2 regions of the Reyranella sp. GW821-FHT14A01 genome follow, and region 1 is predicted to be linked to the other one. Evidence: riboswitches for the same ligand, from Rfam matches in the RefSeq annotation. Region 1 holds a riboswitch; the other holds the start of a gene.

Region 1 (5,401 bases):
GCAGGCAGAGGATGAAGAGGGCGGCGAAGGCGAGGGGCGTCTGGCCGCGCGCCAGCGACTGGGTCATCACGAAGCCGAGGCCGGCACTGGCGCCGACCCATTCGCCGATCACCGCGCCGATCGGCGCAACGGCGGCGGCAATCCGTACGCCCGAGGCGAAGGCCGGCAGCGCGGCCGGCAGCCTGATCTGCAGCAGCATCGCGCGCGGCGAGGCGTCCATCGTGCGCGCAAGCTCGAGCCAGCCCGGATCGGTCCGGCGCAGCCCGTCATAGAGCTTGCTGACGACCGGGAAGAAGATCACCAGGGCGGCCATCGCGACCTTCGAGGCCATGCCATAGCCCAGCCACAGCACCAGAAGCGGCGCGATGGCGATCACGGGAATGGCCTGGGAGACGATCACCAGCGGCAACGCCCAGCGTCGCCATGTGACGGAGGCGGCGAAGATCACGGCGAGCGTGGCACCCAGCGCGAGACCGAGCGCCAGGCCCAGGATCATTTCGGCCGCCGTCCACTGGGCCTGCTCGGCCAGCAGATCGAACCGCTCGACCAGCACCACGGCGACCCGCGAGGGCGGTGGCAGGATGTAGGGCGGCACGCCGGTCGCCCAGGTCAGTATTTCCCAGGCAATCATCAAGCCGATCGCGGTGATGAGCGGTCTCAAGAGCCGTGCCTCAATTGGCCGATCAGGCGGGCCTGCAAGGCGAGCAGGTCGGGGTCGGTCGGATCGCGCGGCACGTCGTCGGCCGGCGCGATCACCGGACCGATGGCGAAGGGCGTACCGGAGAGGACGCGGATTTCGTGACCGAGGCGTAGCGCCTCCAAGGGATCGTGCGTCACCAGCACGACGGTCCGGCCCTGCAGCAGGTGTGCGGCGAGGTCCTGCAGATCGAAGCGCGTCACCGCGTCGAGATGACCGAACGGCTCGTCCATCAGGACGATGCCGCGGTCCTCGCAGAGCGTGCGTGCGAGCGCCGCGCGCTGGCGCATGCCACCGGAGAGGCTTTGCGGCAGGGCGTGCAGGCGATCTGCGAGACCGACCTCTGCGAGGAGCGCCCGGGCGCGCGGTTCGGCGGCGCGGCGGGCCGCCTCGTCGCGGCGCAGGCGATAACCCAGCAGCACGTTGTCGAGCACGCTGAGCCAGGGCAGCAAGAGGTCGCGCTGGGCCATGTAGGCGACCGGCCCGGCGGCTTCCGTGCCGGGCAGCAGGCCGGCGAGATGGCGCAGCAGGGATGTCTTGCCGACGCCGCTGCGCCCCAGCAGGCAGGTCGTGCGGCCGGCGGCGAACTCCAGCGACAGGTTCTCGGCCACGACATGGCCGTCGAGGACGATGTGTGCCGAACGCACCGAAAGAGCAGGCGAAGACGTCAACGAAGCCACCAGTCCCTACGCCGGCATTAACCGGATCAGGTTCGGGGTCGTCCTTCCGGACCTCTCAGCCGCCAGGCGGCTCCCCCCGATGAGCGGCCGCCACTATGGTTACGTGACCCTGTTCACGCAAGCGTCATCGGTTTGACGAAATCGCGGTCCACGCTCTATGCCATGGCCATGGTTCAAGCAGTTACCCAGAGTTCTTCGAGGTCGGCGCTCGGCCGCCGTCTCTTCCTCGCGGCGCCCCTCGTGCTGGTCGGCGGTCTTGCCCAAGCGCAGCAGGGCGGCACCGATTTCCACTTCAAGCGCTCGTCGCTGGTGGTCGTGTCCGGCGGCCGCGAGATCAAGTTCGACGTCGAGCTGGCGCTGGACGATACGCAGCGCGCGCGGGGCCTGATGTTCCGCGAGAAGCTCGGCCCCTACGAGGGCATGCTGTTCGACTTCTACAAGGATGCCCCGGTCAGCTTCTGGATGAAGAACACGCTGATCCCGCTCGACATGGTCTTCATCGCCGGCGACGGCACGATCAAGTCGATCCACGCCAATGCCGTGCCGCATTCGACCGAGACGATCCCCAGCCAGTTCCCGGTGCGCGCCGTCCTCGAGATCAACGGCGGCAGCGCCAAGCTCTTGGGCATCAAGCCGGGCGACAAGGTCCTCCATCCGATCTTCGGGAATGCCTGACCGGACCTTCATCGGAGCGCGCAACTCCAGTTGCGCTCATACTTCGTCGAACTGCAGGGCTTGAGCGCAACTGGAGTTGCGCGCTCCGATGAGAGAGCCCCGCTCTAACGCCTCAGCGCGACGGTCATGCCATCCCCGACAGACAGCAGGGCGAGGTCGACCCGCTGGTCGGTCTTCAGCTTGGCATTGAGAGCACGGAGCGCCTGCGTGTCGCGGTCGACCTCCGCGGGGTCGGCGACCGAGCCGCCCCACAGGACATTGTCGATCAGCACAAGCCCGCCCGGCCGCACGAGCTTCAGGCAGCGCTCGTAGTAGGCGTCGTAATCATCCTTGTTGGCGTCGATGAAAGCGAGATCGAGCTGGCCGGTGAGGCCCTGCGCCAGCAGCCAGTCGAGCGTGCCGAGCGCCGGCCCGATCGTGAGTTCGATGCGGCTCTCGACGCCGGCTTCCTTCCAGTAGCGGCGCGCGACCTTGGTGTAGTCGGCACTGACATCGCAGCACCAGAGCTTGCCGTCGGCCGGCAGCGCGGCAGCGATGCAAAGCGATGAATAGCCGGTGAAGGTACCGACCTCGACGGCCCGCCGGGCACCGATGGCGCGCGCCAGCAGTTCGATCTGCTGGCCCTGGTGGGCGGAGATCTGCATGCCGGCCCGCGGCAGGGTCGCGGTTTCCTCGCGCAGCCGACGGCGCAGCGGCGGCTCACGCAGCCAGTTGGCGTCGACATAGTCGCTCAACGCACCGTGGATTTTCGGCCAGCTCTTCATGCTCTCTCCTGTTGGCTCGGCGTCGGATATCGAGATCGCACAGCACGCAATCAAGAAGCCCCATCGGTATTGCCCGGACTTGCGAGCCGTTCGCATCTGAGATAACGCACATGGCGTGAGCTGGCCCGACGACAAGATGGTTCTCTACACGACGCACAGGGCGGCGCTCATCGAGTATGCCCTGCCGATCGTCGGCGACCGGACGAGGGCCGAGGACGTCGTGCAGGAAGCCTTCATCCGCTTCGCGCCGCAGGGCTCGGCCGATGCCGATGTCCAGCATCCGCTGGGCTATCTCTATCGCATCGTCCGCAACCTGGCCTACGACCTCACCCGGCGCCGCGCGATCGAGGATCGCGCCCTCAAGGACGACCGGTCGTGGTGGAAGGTGCCTTCCGACGCGACCACGCCGGAGCAGGATCTCTCCCATCGCCAGCAGCTCGATGCGCTCGAAGCCGCGCTGGCCGAACTGCCGCCATCGGTCCGTCGCGCCGTCACCATGCATCGCAGCGGCGACTTCACCCTGCAGCAGATCGCCGACACGCTGGATGTGTCGCTCAATACAGCCCACCGCTGGGTGCGTCAGGGCATCGCTCGCGTGGCCATGCATCTGGCCCAGCCGGACGACTAGAAAAATTTCACCTTCCGTCGAAAAAAGCGGCAGTTGATCCGTCTAGGGGCGACCGGCGATCTCCGCCGGGGCAGCCGACGCCATTCAGTGACCTCAATGCCGCACAGCGCTCCCCTCGATCCCCTCATCGAAGCCGCGACCGAATGGCTGCTGCGGCTCGACGCGGCGCCGGATGACGCGGCGCTGCGGGCGGCCGCCGATGCCTGGCGCCGCGAGAGCGAAGACCATGCGCGCGCCTGGAAGCGGGCGGAACGGGCCTGGGAGATGCTCGCCGGCCAGCCCGAGGCCGTTCCGTCCGTGCCGCCGGTGGTGGCCGCGGCACGGACCGGCTGGTTTGTGGGCAGGGGCCGTATCGCCGCGTTCGTCTCGCTGGCCGTCGTGATGCTGGTGGTCGCCGGAATGCAGTTCATCGGCCCGCGCGCCGATTTCGTGACGGCGACGGCCGAACTGCGCCAGGTCGCCCTGGAAGACGGCACGCGGATCGATCTCTCGCCGCAGACCGCGCTCGACGCCACGATCGTCGCCGGCCGCCGATCGGTGAAACTGCTGTCGGGCGAGGCGTTCTTCGAAGTGGCACCCGACCCGTTGAGGCCGTTCGAGGTCCAGGCCGGTGAACTCACCGTCAGAGTCGTAGGGACGGCCTTCGACGTGCGCATGAGCGCGGAGGCTCTCACCGTCAGCGTGGCGCACGGCGCCGTCAAGGTCCGCAGCGTCGGATCGCCGATGCAGCCGCTCGGATTGACGCCGGGCGATCAGGTCACGCTCGACCGCAAGAGCGGCGCGATCCGCCGATCGCGGATTCCGCCCGAAGAGGTGGCGTCGTGGCGGGGCCATCAGCTCTTCGTCGAGAGCGTGCCGTTGGGTGACGTAGTCGCCGACATCCGTCGCTACAGCGGCAAGTGGATCGTCTTCCAGGACAGCCGCCTCGCGGCGCAGCAGGTGACCGGCCTCTACGACCTGCGCGATCCCGACCGCGCGCTGCGCGTGCTGGTCGGTCCGTTCGGGGGCCGGGTGAGGGAGGTCACGCCGTTCCTGCGGATCGTCTCGGGACCTTGAAGGCGATTGCGCAGATTTTTTTCCGCTCCATCGAAAATACGCCGCCGGTCTTCGTCCATGGCCGGACGTGAAGCCGCCGCCACAACGTCATCGAAAGTCGTTGCCGGGGGAGAGCTATGCGTAGATCTGGAGCAGTCGTTGCCGTGGCTGCCGTGTTTGTGTCAGTGGCAGCATCGGCGGACGACGCCGGCAGTGGCGTGAGTCCCGGCATCGACCGGCTTGTCGCACAAGCGAACGAAGCCCAGCGCACGTTCAACATTCCCGCGCAATCGCTGGCGACGGCGCTGAATGCATTCGGCCGGCAGGCCGGTATCCAGGTCTCTGTCGATGCGTCCGTCGCGAGAGGTGTGCAGGCACAGGGTGTCGCCGGAACGATGACGCCGCAGCAGGCGCTCACCCAGCTTCTCGCCGGCACCGGCATCGTGGCGCAGTTCACCTCCGACCGCGACGTGCTGCTGACGCGATCGGCTCCGGGCGCGGGCGGGGCGCTGCAGCTCGATCCCCTGCAGGTCCAGGGCTTCGCTGTTCCCTCGCAGGCGATGATCGACAACATACCGCCGCCGTATGCCGGCGGTCAGGTGGCGACCGGCGGCCAGCTCGGCCTGCTCGGCAATCGCGACGTGATGGACACGCCGTTCAACCAGACCAGCTATACGGCAAAGAAAGTTCAGGACCAGCAGGCGAAGACCGTGAGGGACGCGCTGATCGACGACCCTTCGGTGCGCTCGTTCTATTCCGACGGCACGACCGGCATCGACGCCATGTATATCCGCGGCTTCAGCGTCCTCGATTCGCCGGCCTTCGGCGGCCTGCAGGGCATCGCGCCCTATCTCTCGGTGATGCCGGAAATGGCCGAGCGCATCGAGGTGCTGAAGGGGCCGAGCGCGATGCTGTTCGGCAT
Region 2 (5,401 bases), on a different contig from region 1:
GAGACCCTTGTCGAGTTCGGCATGGTCGTGCGTGCTGACGCCGATCTTGATGCCGGCGCGGCGCACCGCCTTCACGTCGGCATCGACCAGATCCTCCTGGCCGAGATGCACCCACGAACAGCCTTCGTCGATCGCGACCTGCCAGTAATCGTTCACGATCAGGTCGGCGCCATGCTGTTCGCTGACGGCCTTGGCCTCACGCACCTGCCGGCGGATCTCCGCCTCGGGCTGATCCTTGATGCGCAACTGGATGAGCTTGGTGCCGACGGGCACCAGCTTCAGCACCCAGCTGGAATCGGGCACCACGGGATAGAAGGGATCGAGCATCTCTCTAGTCTCCAAGGGCGGCCTTGCCGATCACCGGCGTCGACGGCACGGCCATGTCGCGCGGCTCCATCGGGCGCGCGAGATAGGCGGCGCGGCCGGCTTCGACGCCGAGCGCAAAGGCGCGCGCCATCTCGACCGGATCGCCCGCTTCGGCGACCGCCGTATTGAGCAGCACCGCGTCGTAGCCCAGTTCCATCGCCGCCGCGGCATGCGAGGGCACGCCGATGCCGGCATCGACCACCAGCGGGATGTCAGGGAAATGCGCCCGCATCGACCGCAGGCCGTAGACATTGTTCAGGCCGCGCGCCGAACCGATCGGCGCGCCCCACGGCATCAGCACCTTGCAGCCCGCCTCGACCAGCCGCTCGGCCACGACGAGATCCTCGGTCGTGTAGGGAAACACCTCGAACCCGTCCTCGGACAGGATGCGCGCGGCTTCCACGAGACCGAACACGTCGGGCTGCAACGTGTCGGCCTCGCCGATCACTTCGAGCTTGATCCACGGCGTGTCGAACAGCTCGCGCGCCATGTGGGCAGTCGTCACCGCTTCCTTCACCGAATGGCAGCCCGCCGTGTTGGGCAACACGCGCACGCCCATCGACTGGATCAGCGACCAGAAGCTCTGGCCGGCCTTGCCTGCACCGCTCTCGCGCCGCAGGGACACGGTCACGACCTCTGCGCCCGACGCCTTGACCGCGCGTTCGAGGACCGCGGGCGAGGGATAGCGCGACGTGCCGAGCAGCAGCCGCGACTTCAGGTCGACGCCGTAGAAGGACGACATGATTATCCTCCCTGCATCGGCGCGACGACTTCGATCTTGTCGCCGTCGACCAGCTCCGTGCGCGGCCGAGCGGCAGCGGCGACGAAGCGGCCGTTCACCGCCGTCGCGATCTTGCGGCCTCCGAAGCCGAGGGTTTCGAGGGCCGCGGCCAATGTGCCGGGCGAGACCTCATGCATGTCGTCGTTCAGGAATATCCGCATCTCTCGTCTCCAGAAGTACGGCATCGGCCACTTGCCGCGCCAGCCAGGGCGCGAGCAGGAAACCATGCCGGTAAAGCCCGTTGGCGTGCAGCACGCGGCCGTTGCGTCGCACGCACGGCAGGTTGTCGGGAAAGGACGGGCGCAGGTCGGCCCCCAGCTCGACGATCTCGGCCTCGCCGAACGCCGGGTGCAGCGTGTAGGCCGCGTTCAGCAGCTCGACCGCCGAACGCACGCTGACCGCACGGCGTTCCTCGCTTTCGATCATCGTGGCGCCGATCATGAAGATGCCGTCGCCGCGGGGCACGATGTAGAGCGGAATGCGCGGATGCAGCATCCGCACCGGCCGCGACAGCACGATGTCACGGCTGCGCACCACCACCATCTCGCCGCGCACGCCGCGCAGGTCCGGCAGCGCGTCGCGCGCGGCCAGGCCGCGGCAATCGACGACGAAGCGCGAACCGGATTCGGCTGGCTTTGCGTCGACCCCGAACCGGATCGGAACGCCGCGCGCCTCGAGACTCGCAGCCAGCGACGCCAGCGCCTTGCGCGGTTCGAGATGGGCCTCATCGGGAAAGAACAGGGCACGGCGGAAGCGGCCCGCGAGATCGGGCTCCAGCGCGGCTATTGCGTCGCCGTCGAGCCATTCATGGCGCTCGGTCCGCGCCGCGAAGCGCGTGAGGTCGGCGGCATCGCGTGCCGGCGCGACCACGAGGCTGCCCTTCGAGACGGTGCCGGGGAAATGCTTCCGCCACCAGTCGATCGACGGCGCCCCAAGACGCGCCACGGCCTCGTCGGTGGTCGCGCGTTCGCACCAAGGCGCCAGCATTCCGCCCGCCATCCACGAGCAGGCGCCTTCGCCCACCCGTCCGGCGCGCTCCAGCACCTCGACGGCCACGCCGTGGTCGGCAAGCTCGGTCGCACAGGCCAGGCCCGCAACGCCAGCTCCAATGATTGATACGACAAGACGATCCAACGCTGACTCCCGTTCCTTCGCCGGCATGACCCGGATCAGGTTCAAAGGGTTCAGCCGTTAAGGCTGTCTCAGCCCGTCTTCCGCTGGAAGATCAGGCACCCCTCGGACGTCTTCGAGAAAAGGGGATCGCGGGCGCCCCTGTCAAGGTGGCAGGGGCCAATGATCCGATCGCCGCCCGCGACGGTCAGCCCTGTTCTTCCTGGAACACCCAGAGGCCGCCGCTCGGCTGTCCCGGATAATCGGTCATGCCGAGATAGGCCGGCATCCGACGCTTCTGCTCCGGCGTCAGCGTCGCAATCAGCGGCTTGGCGGCCGCAATGAATTTGCGGATTTCCCTGGCCCGTGCCTCCTCGCCGTCGGCCACCAGACCGAGGATATCGAGGAAATCGCCCGGCTTGGCAGCCTGGCGCTGCTTGAGCCGCTCGGCGTTGCTGCGCGCCGCGTCGCGGATAGCCGTTTCGACGGGCGGCCACAGTTTCTCCTGCTCAGGCGTGAGGCCGATCACCGCCTTCAGCGCGGCGATGCGGGCATTGAGCACGGCCTGCAGGTCGGCGTCGGTATAGGCCGGCACGGGGGCAGCCTGCTGCGCCATCACCACCTGCGGCGCTACGGAAAGCCAGGCAGCAGTCAGGACTGTCGTCGCGACGAGCGTCGCGTATCGGCGGGTCATGTCGTTCCTCATGAAGATCATTGCCAGCTGCCGTCCGGAAGGCGGCCATGATAGGGCGTGTTGCGGCAGTGGCCCCAGGGTCCCCGCCACCAGCCGGGCGGACAGCCGTTTCCGGTGTTGTAGCTGCCCCAGTAGGATTCGCCGACGTTGGTGCCGTAGCCGCCGCCCGGCAGGTTGCCGGTGTAAGGCGTGTCGCGACAATGTCCCCAAGGTCCGCGCCACCAGCCGGGTCCGCATCCCTGATCGACGAGGACAATGTGCTCGTCCGCCTGCCGTTCGACGGCCGGCGGCAAGATCAAGGCATGTGCCGCCGCAGCGGGAACGGCAAGGGCGAGAAGCAGCGGGAAGAGGATCGGCCGGGCTCTTCCGAAGGTACTTTTCATTGCACACCACTCAAACGCTGAAGAGATAGCCGGGCTGATCGCTGCGAGCAGTCAAGCGGCCGACCCGCCAAGCGTCAAGCTTCTCTGCTTGCATCCCTCCTGCCGAATGATGTCCGAACCGACGCGCCAAACGCCTCGATGAAACCGGCTTCGAATCAGGCTGCCCGGGCTGTTTCCTGCAGGAGATGCGTGGCCTCGCCGAAGCCCTCGCTGTCGGGCTCCCGCACCAGCTTCTGGAAGTCGGCCATCAGCGTCTTCGCCACCGGGCCGGCCTGGAAATGGTGCTGGTCGATCGAGCCGACCGGCACGATCTCGGCGGCGCTGCCGCACAGGAAGACCTCGCTGGCCTGGGCCAGTTCCTCCGGCATCACGTCGCGCTCCTCGACCGTCCAGCCGCGCTTCTTCGCCATGCCCATCACCGCGCGGCGCGTGATCCCGTCGAGGAAATTGTGCGGCGTCGGCGTGACCAGCCTGCCGTCGATCACCAGGAAGATGTTGGCGCCGGTCGTCTCGGCGATGCGGCCCTGCCAGTCGAGCATCAGCGCATCGTCGAAGCCGGCCTTCAGCGCACGGTCCTTCTCGATGCCGCAGATGACATAGAGGCCGGCCACCTTGGCGTGGCCCGGCGCCGTCTCCGGCGAGGGCCGGCGGTACTTCGCCATGGTCACGTTGATGCCGGCGTCGCGCGCCTGCACCGAGAGGCGGCCTTCCTGCGCCCAGGGCGCGATGGCGAGATGGACCGTCGTGCCGATCGCCGACACGCCCAGCACCTCCGAGCCGCGCCAGGCGATGGGACGGATGTAGCCGGCGGTGAGGTCGTTGGCCTTCACGACGGCGCGGGTCGCCTCGTCGATCTGCTCACGCGACCACGGGAGATCGTAGTCGAGCAGGTTGGCCGAGCGGATCAGGCGGGCGCTGTGGGCCGCGAGGCGGAAGACGCGGCCGTCATAGATGCGCTCGCCCTCGAAGACGGCCGAGCCGTAGTGCAGCGCGTGGGTCAGCACATGCATGCGGCTCTCGCCCCACGGGACCAGCTTGCCGTCCAGCCAGATGAAACCGTCCCGGTCATCCATGGTTAAGGACATTGCGATATCCTCTCTCGATTGATTCCAAATAGGTCTCTGAGGTGGTCCTCAGAACAACTATCCGTTCAAATAGGTCAATATTACTGACCTTGTCAATCGCACTGACCCTGTGGTGTTTTCCGCCGTGAATGTTCAGGTCAGGAGCAGAGGCATTCCCGGGTCGCCTTTCTGCATCGCCCGCTGGTAGGCCGGGCGGGCCGCAATCCGCTGCAGATAGGCGCGGATCGCCGGATAGGGCGCCAGATCGTAGGGCAGGAAGTAACGCATGGTGGTCAGGGAGAAGACCGCCATGATGTCGGCGGTCGTGAGTTCGGCCCCGGCCAGGTAATCGGCCTTTGCGAGCCGCGCCTCCAGGAGGCCCAGCGCCAGGTCGAGACGGCCCTTCATGGCCTTGATCAGGGGATTGTCCGCCGGGAGATCGAGCCGGCCCAGGATCATGTTGCGGCCGGTCGCCGGCTGGAGCGTGCCGTTGGCGAAGTGGAACCAGTAGAGGAACTGGGCGAAGTCGGGATGATCGGGCGCCAGGACGAGCCTTCCCTTGCCGTACTTGGCGACGATGTACTCGACGATGGCGCCGGACTCGGCCAGCAGGACATCGCCGTCCTGGATCACCGGTGCGGCGCCGAGCGGATGCAGCGCCTTGTACTCGGGCGGCGCGAGCCGGGTGACCGCATCGCGGTCGTAGACCCTGAGCTTGTAGTCCAGGCCGAGCTCTTCGCAGAGCCAGACGATCCGTTCCGATTGCGATCTGCCGAGATGGTGGACGGTCAGCATGGCATCCTCGCACGGGATAAGAAAATGTCTGGAAGGGCGGCCGCGCCGTAACATCGGCCCGCGCAGGGTGTCAACGCAACGCGCCCGCTCTATAAAGACCGCGTGGAATCCAGAGCCCCCGCCAACCCCCTTTTCCTGCGCGACGAAGAGCTGCGCCAGGGCATCGAGCTGATGTTCTATGCCTATCGCGACTTCACCTTCGAGATCG

Evidence for each region. A riboswitch is a leader RNA that binds a small molecule or an ion and turns the genes downstream of it on or off. The one in region 1 is predicted to bind thiamine pyrophosphate.
Region 2: another riboswitch for thiamine pyrophosphate. It lies ahead of thiO (glycine oxidase ThiO); the one in region 1 lies ahead of AC1ROX_RS08715 (ABC transporter ATP-binding protein).

The regions. Positions count from the first base shown of each region.
Region 1 covers NZ_JBXAPM010000003.1:417,440-422,840, reverse strand. Annotated here, with positions in the region: gene AC1ROX_RS08720 (ABC transporter permease) at 1-661, opposite strand, end outside; gene AC1ROX_RS08715 (ABC transporter ATP-binding protein) at 658-1,377, opposite strand; TPP riboswitch at 1,363-1,464, opposite strand; gene AC1ROX_RS08710 (DUF192 domain-containing protein) at 1,546-2,052, shown strand; gene AC1ROX_RS08705 (O-methyltransferase) at 2,157-2,816, opposite strand; gene AC1ROX_RS08700 (RNA polymerase sigma factor) at 2,932-3,444, shown strand; gene AC1ROX_RS08695 (FecR family protein) at 3,541-4,500, shown strand; gene AC1ROX_RS08690 (TonB-dependent siderophore receptor) at 4,644-5,401, shown strand, end outside.
Region 2 covers NZ_JBXAPM010000001.1:514,464-519,864, reverse strand. Annotated here, with positions in the region: gene AC1ROX_RS02535 (thiamine phosphate synthase) at 1-327, opposite strand, end outside; gene AC1ROX_RS02530 (thiazole synthase) at 332-1,108, opposite strand; gene thiS (sulfur carrier protein ThiS) at 1,111-1,308, opposite strand; gene thiO (glycine oxidase ThiO) at 1,277-2,281, opposite strand; TPP riboswitch at 2,277-2,394, opposite strand; gene AC1ROX_RS02515 (Spy/CpxP family protein refolding chaperone) at 2,466-2,951, opposite strand; gene AC1ROX_RS02510 (GCG_CRPN prefix-to-repeats domain-containing protein) at 2,969-3,334, opposite strand; gene AC1ROX_RS02505 (branched-chain amino acid aminotransferase) at 3,490-4,419, opposite strand; gene AC1ROX_RS02500 (glutathione S-transferase family protein) at 4,552-5,193, opposite strand; gene AC1ROX_RS02495 (MarR family winged helix-turn-helix transcriptional regulator) at 5,296-5,401, shown strand, end outside.